Regions from separate parts of the Kitasatospora sp. NPDC004289 genome, predicted to be linked through region 1. Evidence: riboswitches for the same ligand, from Rfam matches in the RefSeq annotation. Region 1 holds a riboswitch; each other region holds the start of a gene.
What was found. Region 1 has a riboswitch for cobalamin ahead of ACWEPF_RS31535 (ribonucleoside-diphosphate reductase subunit alpha). Riboswitches for the same ligand answer to the same signal wherever they lie in the genome.
Positions count from the first base shown of each region.

Region 1 (6,122 bases):
ACGGGCGGCGGCCAGGTCGATCAGCGCGCGCTGCGGCAGCTCCCAGGCGGTGCGGTAGAGCGAACGGACCTCGCCGGGCAGCCAGTTGAAGTCCTGCACCGAGCCGTTGGACTCGCGCAGCGCGTCCCGGGTCTGCTGGTCCCAGACGCCCAGCTCCTTGAGCTCGCGGACCAGGTACGGGTTGACCTGGAGGAACTCGCCGGAGAGGGTCTCGCGCTTGAAGAGGTTGGAGACCTGCGGCTCGATGCACTCGTAGACGCCGGCGATCGAGGCGATGGTCGCGGTCGGCGCGATGGCCAGCAGCAGCGAGTTGCGCAGGCCGGTCTCGGCGATCCGGGCGCGCAGCGCGTCCCAGCGGTCGGCCCACGCGGGGGTGACGCCGAAGTGGTCGATGTGCAGCTGGCCGCGGGCGGCCCGGGTCTCGCCGTACGCCTCGTGGCGGCCGAACTGCTCGGCCAGCTCGCTGGAGCGCTCGTAGGCGGTGAGCATGATGCGCTCGGCGATCAGCGTGGAGAGCTGCTTGGCCTCGGCGGAGTCGAAGTCCAGGCGGAGCTGGAAGAAGACGTCCTGAAGACCCATCACCCCGAGGCCGACCGGCCGCCAGCGGGAGTTGGAGGTCCCGGCCTCGGTGGTCGGGTAGAAGTTGATGTCGATGACCCGGTCCAGGAAGGTCACGGCGGTGCGCACGGTGGCGTCCAGCCGCTCCCAGTCCATCGCGTTCACCAGGTCGGCGACGGTGGCGCCCGCGGCGACGTGGGCGCCCAGGTTGACCGAGCCGAGGTTGCAGACGGCGGTCTCGGAGTCGTCGGTGACCTCGATGATCTCGGTGCAGAGGTTCGAGGAGTGCACCACGCGGCCGGGCAGCGCGGTCTGGTTGGCGGCCCGGTTGGAGGCGTCCTTGAAGGTCATCCAGCCGTTGCCGGTCTGCGCCAGGGTGCGCATCATCCGGGCGTAGAGGGTCTGCGCCGGGATGGTGCGGACGGCCTTGCCGGCCTGCTCGGCCTTGAGGTAGGCCTCGTCGAACTCGGCGCCCCAGAGGTCGACCAGCTCGGGCACGTCGGCCGGGGAGAACAGCGACCAGTCGGCGTTGGCGTTCACCCGGCGCATGAACTCGTCCGGGATCCAGTGCGCGAGGTTCAGGTTGTGGGTCCGGCGGGCCTCCTCGCCGGTGTTGTCGCGGAGCTCCAGGAACTCCTCGATGTCCGCGTGCCAGGTCTCCAGGTAGACGCAGGCCGCGCCCTTGCGGCGGCCGCCCTGGTTCACCGCGGCGACCGAGGAGTCCAGGGTGCGCAGGAACGGGACGATGCCGTTGGACTTGCCGTTGGTGCCGCGGATCAGGCTGCCGCGCGAGCGGATCCGGGAGTAGGAGAGGCCGATGCCGCCGGCGTGCTTGGAGAGCCGGGCGATCTGGGCGTACCGGTTGTAGATCGAGTCCAGGTTGTCCAGCGGCGAGTCCAGCAGGTAGCAGGAGGACATCTGCGGGTGCTTGGTGCCGGAGTTGAACAGCGTCGGGGAGCTGGTCAGGTACTCCAGACGGCTCATCAGCTTGTAGAGCTCGGCCACCTCGGCCACCGACTTCTCGGTGTCGCCGACCGCCAGGCCCGCCGCGACCCGGAGCAGGAAGTGCTGCGGGGTCTCGATCACCTGACGGGTGATCGGGTGGCGCAGCAGGTAGCGGGACTGCACGGTGCGCAGGCCGAAGTACTCGAAGCGGTCGTCGCCGGCCGTGTCGATCAGACCGTTGAAGGCGGCCGCGTGCTTGGCCACGAAGGCCGCGGTGACGTCGCCGATCAGGCCCTCGGCGTGGCCGACGGCGATCGAGGCGGCGAAGGAGACGGCGCCCTGCGAGACGGCCTCGTCCTGGATCTCCAGGGCGAGCAGCCGGGCCGCGAGCTTCGAGTACTGCGGGTCCTCGGCGATCATCGAGGCGGCAGCCTCCACGGCGAGGCCGCGCAGCTCGGCGAAGTCCGACCCGGCGTGCCGGCCGCGCAGCGCAGCGGCCGCGACGTGGCCCGGGTCCACCTGGGGGAGGTCGGCGCTGCGGTCCGTGAGGAGCCGGAGGAGGGCGGCGCCCGGGTCGGTCCGGTCTTCGGCGGTTCCCTGGGCGGGCAGGGCAACTGAGGCAGCGATGGTCAAGGCGCTTCTCTCCTGGCGGCGGCGGTCGGCATGGCTGCCGGGCCGAATCGGGCGCAGGGGAGTACGGCGCGGACACCGTCACGGCGCGCGCGATCCACCCCCGGCCCACCCGCGAGGCCCGGACGTCACTGCTGTGCTCCAAGGCGTCTGCGGGGAAGCCGTGTGGCACACCGTCGGCAGGTCACCGGACTCGCGGGCGGTCGTACCGGAAGCCCGCTCACCGTTGCGGGGCAGTCCCGGACTTCCACCGGAGTTCCCCTGCATCGACAGCGAGAGCGAGCATACATGTAGTGCTACCTGGCTCGGCGGACCCCACATCTTGTGTGGTGTCGTGTAGCGCAGTGGTGGCCCGCAGTGATGGGCGTACGCCCGGCGGGAGGCCTTGCCAGGACCCGGGACCGCCCCTGTCTGGGGGTTCCGGCGATGGCCTAGGATCTGCGCACATGAGTGATGGGGTGGGCATGAACGGTGGCAACGGGCAGCAGCCCGGTCAGGAGTACCCGCAGTACCAGCAGCAGTATCCGGCGTTCGGCCCGCCGCCCGGCGGACCGGACTGGGACGCGATGGCGCAGCGGGCGCAGGACGACGCCAAGCGCAAGACCCGGATGCGGCTGCTGCTCGGCGTGGTCGCGCTCGCGGTCGTCGGCGGGCTGGTCGCGGTGGCGGTCTCGGTGTCCTCGAAGGGCGGCGACCCGGTGGCCAAGCCGACCGGAGCGGCCTCGAACAGCCCCACGGCCGGGAAGACCGGCTCCAGCCCGACGGCCACCGCGGGGGAGAGCAAGGCGCCCGTGCCGGCCCCCGGGACCCCGCTCGCGGGTGACGACGCGTCGCTCAAGGCCATCTGGGACGCGAGCACGGACAAGGCCGCGGTGGACCCGGCCGCGTTCTTCCCCGACCAGACCATCGACTTCGGCGGCGCCACCTGGACGCGGCGCAGCGCGACGACGGTCACCCCGTGCTGGCACGCCATCACCGGCGGGCTCGCGGACGTGATCGAGAATCAGGGCTGCCGGCAGGTGCTGCGGGCCACCTACGTGCTGAACGACAGCGCCGTGGTGGTCGGCGTGGCGGTCTTCGACAAGCGGCTCCAGGCGGAGACGGCGACGAACAACGTCAACGGGCAGATCAAGGGCCTCCAGGTGGAGGGCATGAAGGACTTCTGCCAGGAGGTGGGCTGCGCGAACACGCACGGCTCGCTCGGCCGGTTCGCCTACTTCACGGCCGCGGGTTCGGCGAAGGAGGGCGGCGTCGTCGCGGACAAGGTCGCCACCGACGCCGGGCCGGGCTTCGCCGCCCGGGTGCGCGCGACGCTGGAGAAGCGGGCCCTCTCGCAGGCCGGCTGACCGGTGTGACCCGGAGTCAGCTCCGCCCGGTGGTCCGGATACTGTCTCCCCGTCAAGGATGATCAGGATCGTTCAGGGGGAGTCCGTGAGATCTCTGCGGGGCCGGCACGGCGGTGCTGTGACGCTGGCCGCCGTGACGCTGGCCGCCTCGGTCGTGTGCGCGACGGTGATAGCGGTCAGCGGTGCGGAGGACGGGACGGGGCCCGCCGCGGCCCCGACCTCGTCCGGGCCCGACCCGACCTCGTCCCCGACGCCGCGTCCGGTCCCGGCCGACCTGGGCAAGGACCTGCTCAAGCGCGACCCGGCCGCTTCGCCCAACGCCCGGGCGGTCTTCCAGATGCTGGCCGACCTGGAGCAGGCCGCCCGCTCGGGCAAGCCGCGCGGCACGGTCATCGGGCAGCACGTGGAGCTGCAGAACGAGCTCTACAACACCTCCTACGGCGACTTCGCCGGCTCCAAGCCGGCCGGCTACTACTACAAGAAGGCGGCCGACATCACCGGCAAGCTGCCGGGGTTCGTCGAGACGGACCTGGGGCCGGGGTACGGGCAGTCGACCTGGGGGGTCGGCAACGAGCGGAGCTACTCGGCCGGGCGCTGGCCGTCCTGCGAGGCCAAGTGGCAGTACACCGACGACGCGGTGGACCTGCTGAAGGCGGTCTGGTCGGGCTACCCCCGTGCGGCGGACGGCAGTTACGGGACCGGTGAGGGCGGCGCGCAGCGCAACTGCGACGGCAGCACCACGGCCCTGCCGGACAACGGCGGCGCCCCGGCCGGGATGGTCGGCATGTCCTTCCACGAGCCGTACCCCGGTGCCCCGGTGAAGTCCTTCGAGAACGTGCTCTGCCGCAGCTCCCCCCGGACGACCGACCCGAAGTGGTTCGGCCGGGTGGTCGACCAGGCGGGCGGCACCCGCGAGAACAAGGCCCTGATGGAGGACCTGCGCTTCCTCGCGGACCACCTGGAGTACCTGGCCTCGCACGACGTCCCGGTGCTCTTCCGGCCGTACCACGAGATGAACAACCAGGACTGCCAGCGCAGTTTCTGGTGGTCCGGGCAGACCGGCGCCGACTTCAAGAAGCTCTGGACGATCACCTACCGGTACCTGGTGGAGACCCGGGGGCTGCACAACCTGATCTTCGTCTGGACCCCGGTCTCCTGGGACGGTGCCCCGGGCGTCGAGCCCTGGGACTACTACCCGGGCGAGGGGTACGTCGACGTGGTCGGGGTGGACGACTACAGCGGCAGCCCGACCGACCCGATCGGCACCGGCGAGCTGTGGACCAAGCGCTACTACGACGGCCTCTCGGCGTACCGCAAGCCCCGGGTGCTGGCCGAGTCGTTCGCCGTTCCGGTGAACTCCCGTCAGCAGGACACGCTCGCGCAGACCCCGTGGACGATGTGGACGGTGTGGGGGCAGTCGCTCACCGAACGGAACGTCAGCCCCGGACCGGTGGTGAACCGGCTGTCCGACGTCAAGGACACCTACAACAGCCCGTTGGCGATCACCGGCGGGTCGGGGCGTTTCGGGGCGAACCAGGACTGGTCGGCGCTGCACTTGGACTGAGTTTCATAGCGATCGCCCGGGCGACCGAACCCGGTGTCAACGGCGTCGGAACGGTGTGGCAGGCTAGCCGCATTTGACCGGCCATCACCAGGGGGGCAACCGGTGTCCTACGCGACCGAGCTCGGATACGCCGGGCGGCACGTCCGGCCGGCCGCCGTGGTGGCGGGCGGCTGGGGCGCGATCCTGCTGATCTGGGCGGCGTACAACTGCTTCGGGCAGGTGGGCTTCGTCACCTTCGTCCAGGGGATCTTCTACTACGGCGTCAGTGACGGCTCCTCGCAGGCCGAGACCAACAACCTCAACTACGCGGTGGTCTACCTGGTTTCGGCCTGGCTGATCCTCGGCGGGCGGTACTGGGCCCGGGGCGTGGTGATGGGCGTCGCCCTGGTGGAGGGGTACAACCGGCTGCGCAGCCTGACCGGCGCGCTCCTCGACGCCCCGCAGCGCGAGTGGTTCACCGGGACCGTCGAGGGCTGGCTCAAGCTGTCGACCTTCGCGGTGGGCCTCCTGGTCACGGCCGGTCTGGTGGTCGTGCTGGGCCGCTCGTTCCTGCTCGCCGACCAGCAGCGGCGGGTCGAGGAACCGATGCGCCCCGCACCGCAGTTCGGGCCGCCGCCGCAGTCGGGGTACGGTTTTCCGGGGCCGGCCCAGGGCCGGCCTCCGGTCCAGGCCGCCCCCGCGCAGGCCGTGCCGGAGCAGGGGTGGGTCCAGCAGGCCCCACCGGCCGCCCCGTACCGGCCGGAGCCGGACGAGTACCCGCTCGGGCAGCCGGCGCCCGGCCGAAGTCCCGCCGAGTGAAACGTAGTTGGAGATGACGACAGCACCTGTGCGGCCCGTGGGCACGATATCCCGTGAGGCGCAGCGACTGGCGGAACGGCACCAGGACTGGAAGCCGGGACTCCTGCCGTTCTACGTCTCGTTCCTGGTCATCTTCGGCTTCTCACTCTGGGCCTTCGTGCCGAACCCGACGCTGCTCGGCTGGGTGATCACCATCGTCTGGTCGATGCCGATCATCGGCGTCATGATCGGCTTCCAGGGCGTGCTGATGGTCCGTCGGCGCCTGCGCAAGGTGAGCCAGA
Region 1 covers NZ_JBSGEL010000065.1:2,932-9,053, forward strand. The annotation lists gene ACWEPF_RS31535 (ribonucleoside-diphosphate reductase subunit alpha) at 1-2,136, opposite strand, end outside; cobalamin riboswitch at 2,295-2,419, opposite strand; gene ACWEPF_RS31540 (hypothetical protein) at 2,580-3,479, shown strand; gene ACWEPF_RS31545 (glycoside hydrolase family 26 protein) at 3,565-5,043, shown strand; gene ACWEPF_RS31550 (hypothetical protein) at 5,146-5,841, shown strand; gene ACWEPF_RS31555 (glycosyltransferase family 2 protein) at 5,855-6,122, shown strand, end outside.

Region 2 (6,122 bases), on a different contig from region 1:
GTGTCGACGGACGCGTCCAGGGCGACCTTGCCCTCGGCGACCAGCTGGAGCACCACCACGGCGGTGAACGCCTTGGTGTTGCTGCCGGCCCGGATCTGCCCGTCCACCGGGACCCGGGAGCCGGTGGCCAGGTCGCCGACACCGGCGGTGTAGGTGCGGCTGCGGCCGTCGCGGCCCTTGACGGTGGCCAGGGCGGCGGGCATCCCGTCGTCCTTCACCAGCGCGTCGAGGCGCTGCTGCACGACGTCCGGGCGCGGCCCGGCGGAGGCCTCGGCCGGGGCCGGGGCGAAGGCGGTCAGGGCGAGCCCGGCGGCGGCGGTCGCCGTCACGGCGTACCGCAGCCGCTGCAGGGCGTGTTGGTTCATCAGGACTCCACTGGTACGGGGGAACTGTGCCGGGGGCGGGGGTCAGCGGCAGAGCGCCGCGTCCACCACCTGCTCCACGCGCTTCGCGGTCTCGGGGTTCGGGATGGTGGTCACCGCGACGTTGACGGCCCGTCCGTCCTCGGTGGCGCCGCCGACGGTCTCGAAGCCCGGGATCGCCCCGCCGTGGCCCCAGGCGAGGCCGCCGCAGGAGAGCGGTCGGCTGACCAGCCCGAGCCCGTAGCGGGCACCGGGGCCGATCGCCTCGGCGGGGACGGTGGTGCGCATCTCGGCCAGCTGGGCCGCGGGCAGCAGCCGGCCGGCCAGCAGCGCGCCGTAGAACCGGTTGACGTCGCTGTTGGTCGACACGACGGCACCGGCCGCCCAGCCCCAGGACGGGTCCAGCTCGCTGTAGTCGCGCAGCGAGCCGTCGGCGGTGCGCTGGTACCCCTTGGGGTGGGCCTCGTGGATCGTCCGGTCCCCGGGAGCGGGGAAGTAGGTGTGCCGCAGGCCGATCCGGTCGATGACCCGCTTGGTGATCTCCTCGCCGAGCGGACGCCCGGTGACCTTCTGGATGATCAGGCCCGCCAGCAGGTAGTTGGTGTTGTTGTACTCCCACTGGGTGCCGGGCGCGGAGTGGGCCTTCTGGGCCAGTGCGGCGTCGAGGAGTTCGCGCGGCTCGTAGTAGCGCCCGGGGTCGCTCAGGACCGCGCCCTGGTTCACGTACTCGGGCAGGCCGCTGGTGTGCTGGAGCAGCTGACGGACCGTGATCTTCCGGCCGTCGATGCCCTCCCCGCGCACCAGGCCCGGGAGGTAGGTGTCGACGGACGCGTCCAGGGCGACCTTGCCCTCGGCGACCAGCTGGAGCACCAGCACGGCGGTGAACGCCTTGGTGTTGCTGCCGATCCTCACCTGCCCGTCCACCGGCACCTTGGCCTTGGTGACCGCGTCGCCGACACCGGCGGTGTAGGTGCGGCTGCGGCCGTCGCGGCCCTTGACGGTGGCCAGGGCCGCGGGCACGCCGTCGTTCTTGACCAGGGCGTCCAGGCGCTGCTGCACGGCGTCCGGCCGTGGGCCGGCGAAGGCCTCGGCCGGTGCCAGGGCACCGGCCAGCACGGCGGCGGTGGTCGCGGCGGTGACGGCCGCGGCCACCCCTCGGCGGGTGGTGCGGCGGGTGGTGCCGCGGGTCGGGCGGTGCTGCTGCGGTGCGTGCTCGTTCATCGTCGGGCCCTCCTGTTCGAGCGCCGGACCTCGTCCCGGCGCCCTTCCAGAGGACCATCCGACGGACCGTCAATCCGTCGTCGTCCGGGACGAGATGACCTCCGGGAACGTGCTCCGGGGGCGGGCCCGCCCCCGGGACCGTGGTCCTGGGCCCGTCTCGAAGCCGCTTCCGACATGCGGACGTGCGGGACAGGACCGGCGCGGGGGCCTAGGGTGGGAACCGCAGTCGGTTCGCCCTGACAGCCGGTCAGGTGCGTCGCAAGAGGGAACCCGGTGACGCCTTTCATCTGGCCATTCCGGGACTGCCCCGCAGCGGTGAGTGGGAACGACCGCCGTCACACGCACTGGGCCCGTGACGGGCCCGGGAAGCGACGGCCACTAGGTGTCCGCCCTGTCCAGGACGGACGTGCCCGCGAGTCCGAAGACCTGCCACTGCCCGCGTGCACCCCGCACGCGGTGATCTCGGTGACCTCGTGGGCGGGTCGACGGAACGGACGGGCACATCCTGGTGCCGCGTCCGCACTGTCACACCTCCTCGCCCGCGCGCCCTCCCGGGATCGCAGCGCGACTCGCGAAGGAGAGTCTCCGTGACCACCAGCACCACCGCCTCGCAGGCCACCGTCCACGGCTACCCCCGACAGGGGCCGAACCGTGAGCTGAAGAAGGCGATCGAGGGCTACTGGAAGGGCACCGTCACCGCCGACGCCCTCCACTCCACCGCCGCCGAACTCCGGTGCGCCAACTGGCGCAGCCTCGCCGGGGTGGGCATCACCGAAGTCCCCACCGGGGACTTCTCGTTCTACGACCACGTGCTGGACACCACCGTGGCCGTCGGCGCGATCCCGGCCCGTCACCGTGCCGCCGTGCAGGCCGACCCGCTGGACGGCTACTTCGCCATGGCCCGTGGCAACCAGGACGTCGCTCCGCTGGAGATGACCAAGTGGTTCGACACCAACTACCACTATCTGGTGCCGGAGTTGGGCCCGGACACGGTCTTCGCGGCGAACTCCGCCAAGGCGGTCGGCGAGCTCCGCGAGGCGATCGCGCTCGGCCACAAGGGCCGCCCGGTCCTGGTCGGCCCGCTGACCTACCTGCTGCTCGCCAAGCCCGCACCCGGCGTGGCCTCCGACTTCCAGCCGATCACCCTGCTCGACCGCCTGCTGCCGGTCTACGCCCAGCTGCTGGCCGAGCTCAAGGCCGCCGGCGCCGAGTGGGTCCAGCTCGACGAACCCGCCCTGGTCCAGGACCGCACCCCCGCCGAACTCAACGCCGCCACCCGGGTGTTCCGTGACCTCGGCGCGCTGACGGAGCGTCCGAAGATCCTGGTCACCACCTACTTCGACCGGGTCGGCGACGCTCTGAAGGTCCTCGCCAAGGCCCCGGTCGAGGGCGTCGGCCTCGACTTCACCGGCCCGGCCGCCGCCAACCTGGCCGACCTCGCCGCCGTCGGCGGCCTGCCCGGCAAGCGCCTGGTCGCCGGAGTGGTGGACGGCCGCAACATCTGGATCAACAACCTGGAGAAGTCGCTCGCGACCCTGGCCACCCTGCTCGGCCTGGCCGACCGGGTGGACGTCGCCCCGTCCTGCTCGCTGCTGCACGTCCCGCTGGACTCCGCCGCCGAGCGCGACATCGACCCGCAGATCGCCCGCTGGCTCTCCTTCGCCCGCCAGAAGACCACCGAGGTCAGCCTGCTCGCCCGCGGTCTGCGCGAGGGCACCGACACCATCGCGCCCCAACTCGCCGCCAACCGTGCCGACCTGGCCTCCCGGGCCGGCTCCCCGATCACCCACGACCCGGCCGTCCGGGCCCGGGTCGCGGCCACCACCGAGACCGACGCCCACCGCGGGCAGGCCTACCCGGAGCGGGCCGCGGCCCAGCGGGCCAGGCTCGCGCTGCCGCTGCTGCCCACCACCACCATCGGCTCCTTCCCGCAGACCGCCGAACTCCGCATCGCCCGGGCCGACCTGCGGGCCGGCCGGATCGACGCGGCCGCCTACCAGGAGCGGATGCGGGACGAGGTCCGCGAGGTGATCGAGTACCAGGAGAAGGCCGGCCTCGACGTCCTGGTCCACGGCGAACCCGAGCGCAACGACATGGTCCAGTACTTCGCCGAACAGCTCACCGGCTACCTCGCCACCCAGCACGGCTGGGTGCAGTCCTACGGCACCCGCTACGTCCGCCCGCCGGTGCTGGCCGGCGACATCTCCCGCCCGACCCCGATGACCGTCGAATGGCAGCGCTACGCCCAGTCCCTGACGGACCGTCCGGTCAAGGGCATGCTCACCGGGCCGGTCACCATGCTCGCCTGGTCCTTCGTCCGCGACGACCAGCCCCTCGGCGACACCGCCCGCCAGGTCGCCCTCGCCCTGCGGGACGAGGTCACCGACCTGGAGGCCGCCGGGGCAGCCGTCATCCAGGTCGACGAGCCCGCCCTGCGCGAGACCCTGCCGCTGCGCGAGGCCGAGCGTGCCGCCTACCTCGCCTGGGCCACCGAGGCGTTCCGCCTCACCACCTCGGGCGTCCGCGCCGACACCCAGGTGCACACCCACATGTGCTACGCCGAGTTCGGCGAAATCCTCGGTGCCATCGAGGACTTGGACGCCGACGTGATCTCCCTGGAGGCGGCCCGCTCGCACATGGAGGTCGCCCACGAGCTCTCCGGAGCCGGCTACCCCCGAGAGGTCGGGCCCGGCGTGTACGACATCCACTCCCCCCGGGTGCCCTCCGCTGAGGAGGCCGCCGCCCTGCTCCGCGCCGGCCTGGCCGCGATCCCGGCCGATCGGCTCTGGGTCAACCCCGACTGCGGCCTGAAGACCCGCGCCTGGCCCGAGACCCGGGCCTCCCTCGAGAACCTGGTCGAGGCCGCCCGGACGGTACGGGCGGAGCTGACGGCCTGACCGCGCCTCCGGGGCGGGGTCGGGCGGCACGGCGCCGCCTGACCCCGCCCCGGACGGACCGCCCCGGACGGACCGTCGCGACCCCGATCACGGTGCGCCCCAAGCGATCTGACACATCGTTGACGCTCTTGACCGCACCGTGGTCTGATGGACCGCCTTTCCACCCTTGGCGTCAGGGGAAGCCGGTCCGACTCCGGCGCTGACCCGCAACCGTGGACCCGCCCACCGGGCGGGTGAGCCGGAATGCCTGCGCCGGGACGTTCGTCAGCTATACGTGCGTCGTCGCGGACTACGACGCGGTCCAGACGGGATCGCCCGCTCCCCGGGCAGGCCCGTCGGCTGCGCCGGCACCCCTCGTCGACCGACCAGGGAGTCACCGTGAGGGTCAGCAGCAGGAGCAGCGGCAGGGCCGGTCGCGCGGGAAGCGGCGCGGGCGGTGGCGGGTACGGGGCCCGGAGTCTGACCTCGGCCCTGCTCGCCTGCGCCCTCGCCGTGACGGCCGCCGTCACCGTGCTGGTCGGCCACCCCGGCAGCGCCTTCGCCGATCCGCCAGCCCGCACGCCCGACCTCGCCAAGGGCGCCCACTACCTCACCGACCCGGCCCGGCTGCTCGACGGCCACTACCACGAGGCCTTCCCCGACTCCGGGTCCGCCGACTTCGGACTCACCCTGGACACCGCCTTCGCGCTGGCGGCAACCGGCGCCGACGACGCCGCGCTGCTCCGGATCGCCGACTTCCTCGACCAGGGGGGCCGGGACGGCACCGGCTTCACGGTCGACGACTGGACCGGCATCGGCACCGACGGCGCCGCCGGAGGCTCCCTCGGCAAGGTGGCCCTGCTCGCCGAGACCGTCGGCCGTGACCCGCGCGACTTCGGCGGCCACGACCTGATCGCCGCCCTGGACGGGGCGGTCTGCGCCCGTGCCGACGAGGCGCTCGGCTGCGCGGCACCGGGCAACTACACCTGGACCGGCTCGGTCTTCGCCCAATCCCTCGGCGTCATGGCGCAGTTGAGGGCCGGAGACGCCAAGGGAGCAGGCGCACCCATCGCCTACCTGCGCAGCCTGCAGCAGCCGGCCGGCTCCTGGCCGAGCCTGATCCCGGCCGGCGCCGCCGCCGACGTGGACAGCACCGCGATGGCCCTGATGGCCCTCTCCCTCGTTCCCGGTGACGAGGCCACCAAGGCCGTCGAGCAGGGCCTGAGCTGGCTGGCCGCCACCCAGGCGCCCGACGGCGGCTTCCCCGGCGCCGCCGGGAACTCCACCAACTCCGCCGCCCTGGCGGTCCAGGGCCTGAGCCTGCGTCAGGACCTGTACGCGACGCGGATCGGCAAGGCCGTCGAGTTCCTGGCCGACCGGCAGAACCCCGACGGCGGCTTCGACGTCGCCTCCGCCGGACAGCCGGGCTCGGACGTCCGGGCCTCCGCCCAGGCCCTCGGCGGGGTCACCGGGAGGTCCTTCGGCACCCTCCGGCGAGTCCCCGGCACCACCCCCACGGACCCGGGCACCTCACCGTCGCCGTCCACCTCGCCCTCGCCCTCGCCCTCGCCCTCGCCCTCAGCTTCCGAATCGCCGTCCCCGTCCGCCTCCCCCTCGACCTCGGCTTCGGCTTCGGCTTCGGTCTCCTCGTCGCCCTCCCCCT
Region 2 covers NZ_JBSGEL010000107.1:7,079-13,200, forward strand. The annotation lists gene ACWEPF_RS37215 (serine hydrolase domain-containing protein) at 1-365, opposite strand, end outside; gene ACWEPF_RS37220 (serine hydrolase domain-containing protein) at 408-1,583, opposite strand; cobalamin riboswitch at 1,793-2,031, shown strand; gene metE (5-methyltetrahydropteroyltriglutamate--homocysteine S-methyltransferase) at 2,171-4,480, shown strand; gene ACWEPF_RS37230 (prenyltransferase/squalene oxidase repeat-containing protein) at 4,859-6,122, shown strand, end outside.
Region 2: linked by a shared signal. The riboswitch ahead of metE (5-methyltetrahydropteroyltriglutamate--homocysteine S-methyltransferase) and the one ahead of ACWEPF_RS31535 (ribonucleoside-diphosphate reductase subunit alpha) in region 1 are both predicted to bind cobalamin.

Region 3 (6,122 bases), on a different contig from region 1:
GTGTTCGGCGTGGGGGACGGGGTGGAGGCTGACCAGGTCGCCGCGGAGGTCGGCCAGGCGGGCGGCGGCGGACCAGGGGGCGATGGAGTCGTCCGGGCTGTGCAGCAGGAGGGTGGGGACGTGCAGGTCGGTGCCGGAGGCGAGGCGGGCGAAGCCGGCCAGGTCGACGCCGGCCCGGCCCTCGGCCGCGAGGGCGCCGAGTTCGGCGACGGCGGCCGGGACGCCGGCCCGGGCGCGTTCGCGGCGGACCGTCCGGGACCAGTCGAGCACCGGCGAGTCCAGCACCAGCCCGGCGATCGACTCCCGGAAGGCCGAGCGGGCGGCGGTCTGGAGCGCCATGGTGGCGCCGGTGGACCAGCCGTAGAGGATCACCTTCCCCGCACCGCTCTCCAGGGCCAGCCGGATCGCCGCCTCGACGTCCTCCCACTCGGTCTCGCCGAAGTGGGTGAGGCCGTCCGGTGAGTCGGGGGCGCCCTGGTCGCCGCGGTAGGTGACGGTGAGGGTGGGGAGCTCCAGGGCGCGCAGGGTCGGGATGACCGGGAGGGCCTGGGTGCGGTCGGCGCCGGGGCCGTGCACCAGCAGGACCCAGGTGCCGCGCTTGCCGGGGGTGTACCAGGCGGGGAGGTCGCCGTGCTCGCCGGCGGCGATGGTGTCGGTGTGGTCGATGCCGAGCGCGGTGCGCGGGTCGCCGGTGAGCACCCGCGGGGTGAACTCGACCTTGGTGCCCGGGTCGAGGGAGCCCCCGTCGACCAGCTCCAGGCGGCGGGTGACGGTCTGCGGCCCGGTGGCCAGCACCTCGCCTACCACGGCGTGCCCGCCGTTCGGCCACTCCAGCGCGTACCGGCCCGGCAGGGCGGTGGCGGAGCTGCGGGTGAGCACCACCGCGCCCGGGGCCAGGTCGTGCACCCGCAGTTCGGGGGCGCTGCCGGGCTCGGGCCGTCCGGGCCGCACCACGTTCTGGGAGGCCCGGCGGCCGATCAGCAGGACGGCCGCGCCACCGGCTCCGACGACGGCGGCGGCCACCATGGCCGCGGTTCCCCAACGCATGGGCGCTCCCGGGTGTGAGGGCGGGTCTCGGACGTTGCGGTCCATTCGACCGGGGGCGGGAGCGGGGTGCCACCGGAGTGCCGCCGTACGGGAACGGCAGCGGACGGTGCGTCAGACGGGAATGTCGGTGGGCCGGGCCGCGAGCAGTTCCCAGAAGCGCTGGAGCGGCGGCACGTCGGGCTGCTGCTCGGCGACGGGGGCGGGCGCGGCGCCCCAGTGCATCGGCACGACGTGGTCCTGCTGGAGGTCGGCGAGGACGCTCTCCAGGACGGAGCGGGGCACCGGCAGCAGCTTGGCGACCGGCTTCACCTGGCTCTGCCAGCGGCCGTCCACGCACTGCCGCAGGCACTTCTCCAGGGCGTCCTGACGGTTGGTCACCCAGGCGAAGGCCCGGAGGGTGAGGCCGAGGACCTGGGCGAGTTCCCAGGACTGCTCCGGGTCTCCGGGCCAGCTGCCGGTCAGCTCGGCCTGTTCGTAGACGCGCAGGGCCACGCCGATCCGGCGGGCGGCCTGCTCCTGGGTGAGCTCCCGGGCCACCCGGAAGTCGCGCAGGCTCGACGGGGCGGTGCCCATCAGCTGCGCCGGCGGGCACCAGAGGGCGCGGGCCAGGGCGATGAACTCGGTCTCGTCCGGGCGGTACTCCCCGGTCTCCCAGCCGATCACGTGGGTGGGCAGCAGCCGCACCCCGTGCGCGGCCATGCCGGCCGCGACCTGATCGGGCGTCAGCCCGAGGCCCACCCGGTGGGCCCTCGCGGCGGCGGGTGAGAACGGGACCGGCGTGGGGGTGGGCGGTCTGCGGCGCATGCCCAGACCGTAGGTGCGGCCCGGCTGCCGCCTGCACCCGCTGAACGCACGAACCGGATTCCCGGCCCGGGGCGCGGCGCTGGAGTTTCCTACCACTACTGACGGGTGATCACCCAGGGCCGCTCGGAGATAACGACGGCGAGGAGCGCCCCGCAGGGGCGCGGGGAACTGCGCGGGTCGGAAGGCGGCCCACCGGCAACTGAACCGCCGTCAGCCAGTTGCACCTGCTGCCGTTCCCCCGCGCGCCCGCGCGGCGGAGCCGCAGATCAGCAGAGTCTCGCGCCCCCGGGGTGACCACCTACGTCCCCCGCGCGCTGGTCGCTACATCTTGCCGAAGAGCTCCTCGATGGTGGCCGGGGTGGGGAGTTCGCCGTTGGGGGTGAGGCGGTCGACCGTCGACGGGAGGTGGGTGGCGAGGGTGTCGGCGGCCTGGTCGGGGGTGATGCCGGCGTTGCGGGCGAGCATCTCGAGTTCGCCGGGCGGGAGGGCGGCGGCGAGTTCGGGGCCGGTGACGGGGTGGTTGTCGCCGGTGCCGACCCAGGATCGGGCCTGGGAGCCGAGACCGCCCTCCGTCAGCTGCTGGAGCAGGGCGCCGAGCCCGTTGCCCCGCCCGGCGCCGTTCGCGGCCAGCGAGCCGAGCAGGATGGAGAGCAGGTTCCCCGCGCTGGCGTTCCCACCGCCGCTGCCGCCGAGCAGGCCGCTGAGGAGTTTGCCGAGATCGGTCATCGCCGTCCCTCTTGTTTCTTCCGGGTCCGGTACGGCGACGGTGCCGTGCCACGGCCAGCCTGCCGCCGCCGCAGGCGCGCCGCACGGCGGGGCGGACAACCGTGTGACCAACCCCTCCGCCACCGTTGTTGACGCCCGGTCGAGGGGCGTGGTGGGATCTTTCAGCCAATCGGAGGCAAGGAGAGGAAGCCGGTGCGAATCCGGCGCGGTCCCGCCACTGTCACCGGGGAGCACGCTCGAACCATGGTCACGACGGCCCGCCCAGGCGGCTGTTGGAAGGCCCGAGGGTGTGTCCGACCCGGAAGCCAGGAGACTCTCGCCCCCGCTACGTCGATCCAGGGCGCGGACCCTGAGTGAGGACACGCACTGATGCCGCCTGCCCGGAGCCACGCCGACTCGCCCGCACCGTGCGCCGTCTGACCCCCTTTCTGCTGGGCGCCGCCGCCGGCTACCTGGCGGACGCCCGCTTCGGCGATCCCCGGCGCGGCCATCCGGTGGCGCTGTTCGGTACGGCCGCGACGCGGCTGGAGCGCCGGATCTGGCGCGACGACCGCGCCGTGGGTGCCGCGTACACCGCCGTCTGCGTCGGGGCCGTCGCCGCGGGGGCTGCGCTGGCCGGGCGGGCCGCGCGCCGCAGCCCGGTGGCGAGTGCCGCGCTGGCCGCCGCCGCGACCTTCACGGTGCTGGGCGGCAGCTCACTGACCAAGGAGGCCCGGACCATCGGGGCCTCGCTGGAGGCCGGGGACCTGACGGCGGCCCGGGAGCGGCTGCCGCACCTGTGCGGGCGGGATCCGAGCGGCCTGGACGGGCAGCAGATCGCCCGCGCGGTGGTGGAGTCGGTGGCCGAGAACACCGCCGACGCCGTGGTGAACGCGCTCACCTGGGGGGCGCTGGCCGGGACGCCCGGGCTGCTGGCCTTCCGGGCCGTCAACACCTTGGACGCCATGGTGGGCCACCGCTCGGCGCGGTACCTGCGGTTCGGCTGGGCCTCGGCGCGGCTGGACGACGTGGCGGGCTGGCCGGGGGCGCGGCTGACCGCGCTGCTGACGGTGGCGGCCGCGCCGGAGCCGGGGACGGCCTGGCGGGTGTGGCGGCGTGACGGTTCGTCACACCCGAGCCCGAACGCCGGGCAGGCGGAGTCGGCCTTCGCGGGGGCCCTGGGGGTGCGCCTCGGGGGCACGCTGCAGTACGGGGAGCGCGTGGAGCACCGGCCGGTGCTCGGGGCGGAGCTGCGCCCCGTGGGCGTGCGGGACATCGAGCGGGCCTGCGCCCTGTCGCGCCGGGTGGGCGTGCTGGCGCTGGGCGTCGCACTGGTCGGACGGGCCGTCATCTCCGGTGCGGGCCGGAAGAGGAGGACAACGTGAGCAACGCGCTGCTGGTCGCCGGGACCACCTCGGACGCCGGGAAGAGCGTCGTGACGGCGGGCATCTGCCGCTGGCTGGCCCGGCAGGGGGTGCGGGTCGCCCCGTTCAAGGCGCAGAACATGTCGCTGAACTCCTTCGTCACCGCCGACGGCGCCGAGATCGGCCGGGCCCAGGCGATGCAGGCGCAGGCGGCCCGGGTGGAGCCGGAGGCGGCGATGAACCCGGTGCTGCTCAAGCCCGGGGCGGATGCGCGCAGCCAGGTGGTGCTGCTGGGCAAGCCGGTGGCCGAGGTCGGCGCGCTGGACTACCGGGAGCGCAAGCCGTACCTGCTGGAGCGCTCGCTGGAGTGCCTGGCGGACCTGCGCAGCCGGTTCGAGGTGGTGGTCTGCGAGGGCGCCGGTTCGCCGGCCGAGATCAACCTGCGGGACCGGGACATCGCCAACATGGGGCTGGCCACCGCGGCGAAGCTGCCCGTGGTGGTGGTCGGCGACATCGACCGGGGCGGGGTGTTCGCCGCGATGTACGGGACGCTGGCGCTGCTCTCGGCCGAGGACCAGGCGCTGGTGGCGGGCTGGTTCGTGAACAAGTTCCGGGGCGACGCGCGGCTGCTGGAGCCCGGGCTGAGGATGCTGCACGAGCTGACGGGCCGTCCGGTGCTCGGCACCCTGCCGATGCTGCCGGGCCTGTGGCTGGACGCCGAGGACTCGCTGGACCTGACCACGGTGGTGGACCGGGGCGCGGTGCGCGGGCCGGTCGGCAAGGACGTGCTGCGGGTGGCCGTGGTGCGCTTCCCCCGGCTGTCCAACTTCACCGACCTGGACGCGCTGGCCCAGGAGCCGGGCGTGCTGGTGCGCTGGGCGACCAGGGCCGAGGAGCTGGCCGACGCGGACCTGGTGGTGCTGCCCGGCACCCGGGCCACCGTGGCGGACCTGGCCTGGCTGCGCGAGCGCGGCCTGGAGCCGGTGCTGCGGGAGCGGGTGGCGGCGGGGCTGCCGGTGCTCGGGGTCTGCGGCGGGTACCAGATGCTCGGCCGGGAGATCGAGGACGAGGTGGAGTCCAGGGCCGGGCGGGTGGACGGTCTCGGGCTGCTGCCGACCCGGGTGGTGTTCGGCCGGGAGAAGGTGCTGGCCCGGCCGGTCGGCGAGGCCTTCGGCGAGCGGGTGGAGGGGTACGAGATCCACCACGGCGTGGTGACGGTCGAGGAGAGCGCCGAGGCCTTCCTGGACGGCTGCCGGGTCGGCCCGGTGTACGGCACCACCTGGCACGGGGCGCTGGAGAACGACGGCTTCCGGCGCGAACTGCTGCGGATGGTCGCGAAGTTGGCCGGACGGGCGTTCGTGCCCGCGCCGGACACCTCCTTCGCGGCGGCCCGCGAGGAGCGGCTGGACCGGCTCGGTGACCTGATTGAGGAGCACGCCGACACCGACGCCCTGTGGAGAATGATCGAATCCGGCGCACCCGCCGGCCTGCCCTTCGTCCCGCCGGGGGCGCCGCACACCGTGGAGACCGAGCGATGACCGACGTGCGTTACCCCTTCACCGCGATCGTCGGGATGCCCGACCTGCGGCTCGGGCTGCTGCTGAACGCCGTCTCCCCCGCCGTCGGCGGGGTGCTGGTGCGCGGCGAGAAGGGCACCGCCAAGTCGACCATGGTGCGCGCGCTGGCCGGGCTGCTGCCCTCGATCGCCGCCGTGCCCGGCTGCCGCTTCGCCTGCGACCCGGCGAGCCCGGACCCGCAGTGCCCGGACGGCCCGCACGCCGAGGTGGCGGGTGACGAACGGCCCGCGTACCTGGTCGAGTTGCCCGTCGGCGTCTCCGAGGACCGGATCGTCGGCTCGCTGGACCTGGAGCGGGCACTGGCCGAGGGCGTGAAGGCGTACGAGCCCGGCCTGCTGGCCAGGGCGCACCGGGGCGTGCTCTACATCGACGAGGTGAACCTGCTCCAGGACCACGTGGTGGACCTGCTGCTGGACGCCGCCGCGATGGGCCGCTCCTACGTGGAGCGCGAGGGCGTCTCGGTGCGGCACGCGGCCCGCTTCCTGCTGGTCGGCACGATGAACCCGGAGGAGGGCGAGCTGCGTCCGCAGCTGCTCGACCGCTTCGGCCTCACGGTGGAGATCGCGGCCACCCGGGACCCGGAGGAGCGGGCCGAGGTGGTCCGGCGGCGGCTGGCCTACGACGC
Region 3 covers NZ_JBSGEL010000004.1:159,181-165,302, reverse strand. The annotation lists gene ACWEPF_RS04245 (alpha/beta hydrolase family protein) at 1-1,047, opposite strand, end outside; gene ACWEPF_RS04240 (helix-turn-helix domain-containing protein) at 1,159-1,851, opposite strand; gene ACWEPF_RS04235 (YidB family protein) at 2,173-2,700, opposite strand; cobalamin riboswitch at 2,734-2,915, shown strand; gene ACWEPF_RS04230 (cobalamin biosynthesis protein) at 2,985-3,941, shown strand; gene ACWEPF_RS04225 (cobyric acid synthase) at 3,938-5,458, shown strand; gene ACWEPF_RS04220 (putative cobaltochelatase) at 5,455-6,122, shown strand, end outside.
Region 3: linked by a shared signal. The riboswitch ahead of ACWEPF_RS04230 (cobalamin biosynthesis protein) and the one ahead of ACWEPF_RS31535 (ribonucleoside-diphosphate reductase subunit alpha) in region 1 are both predicted to bind cobalamin.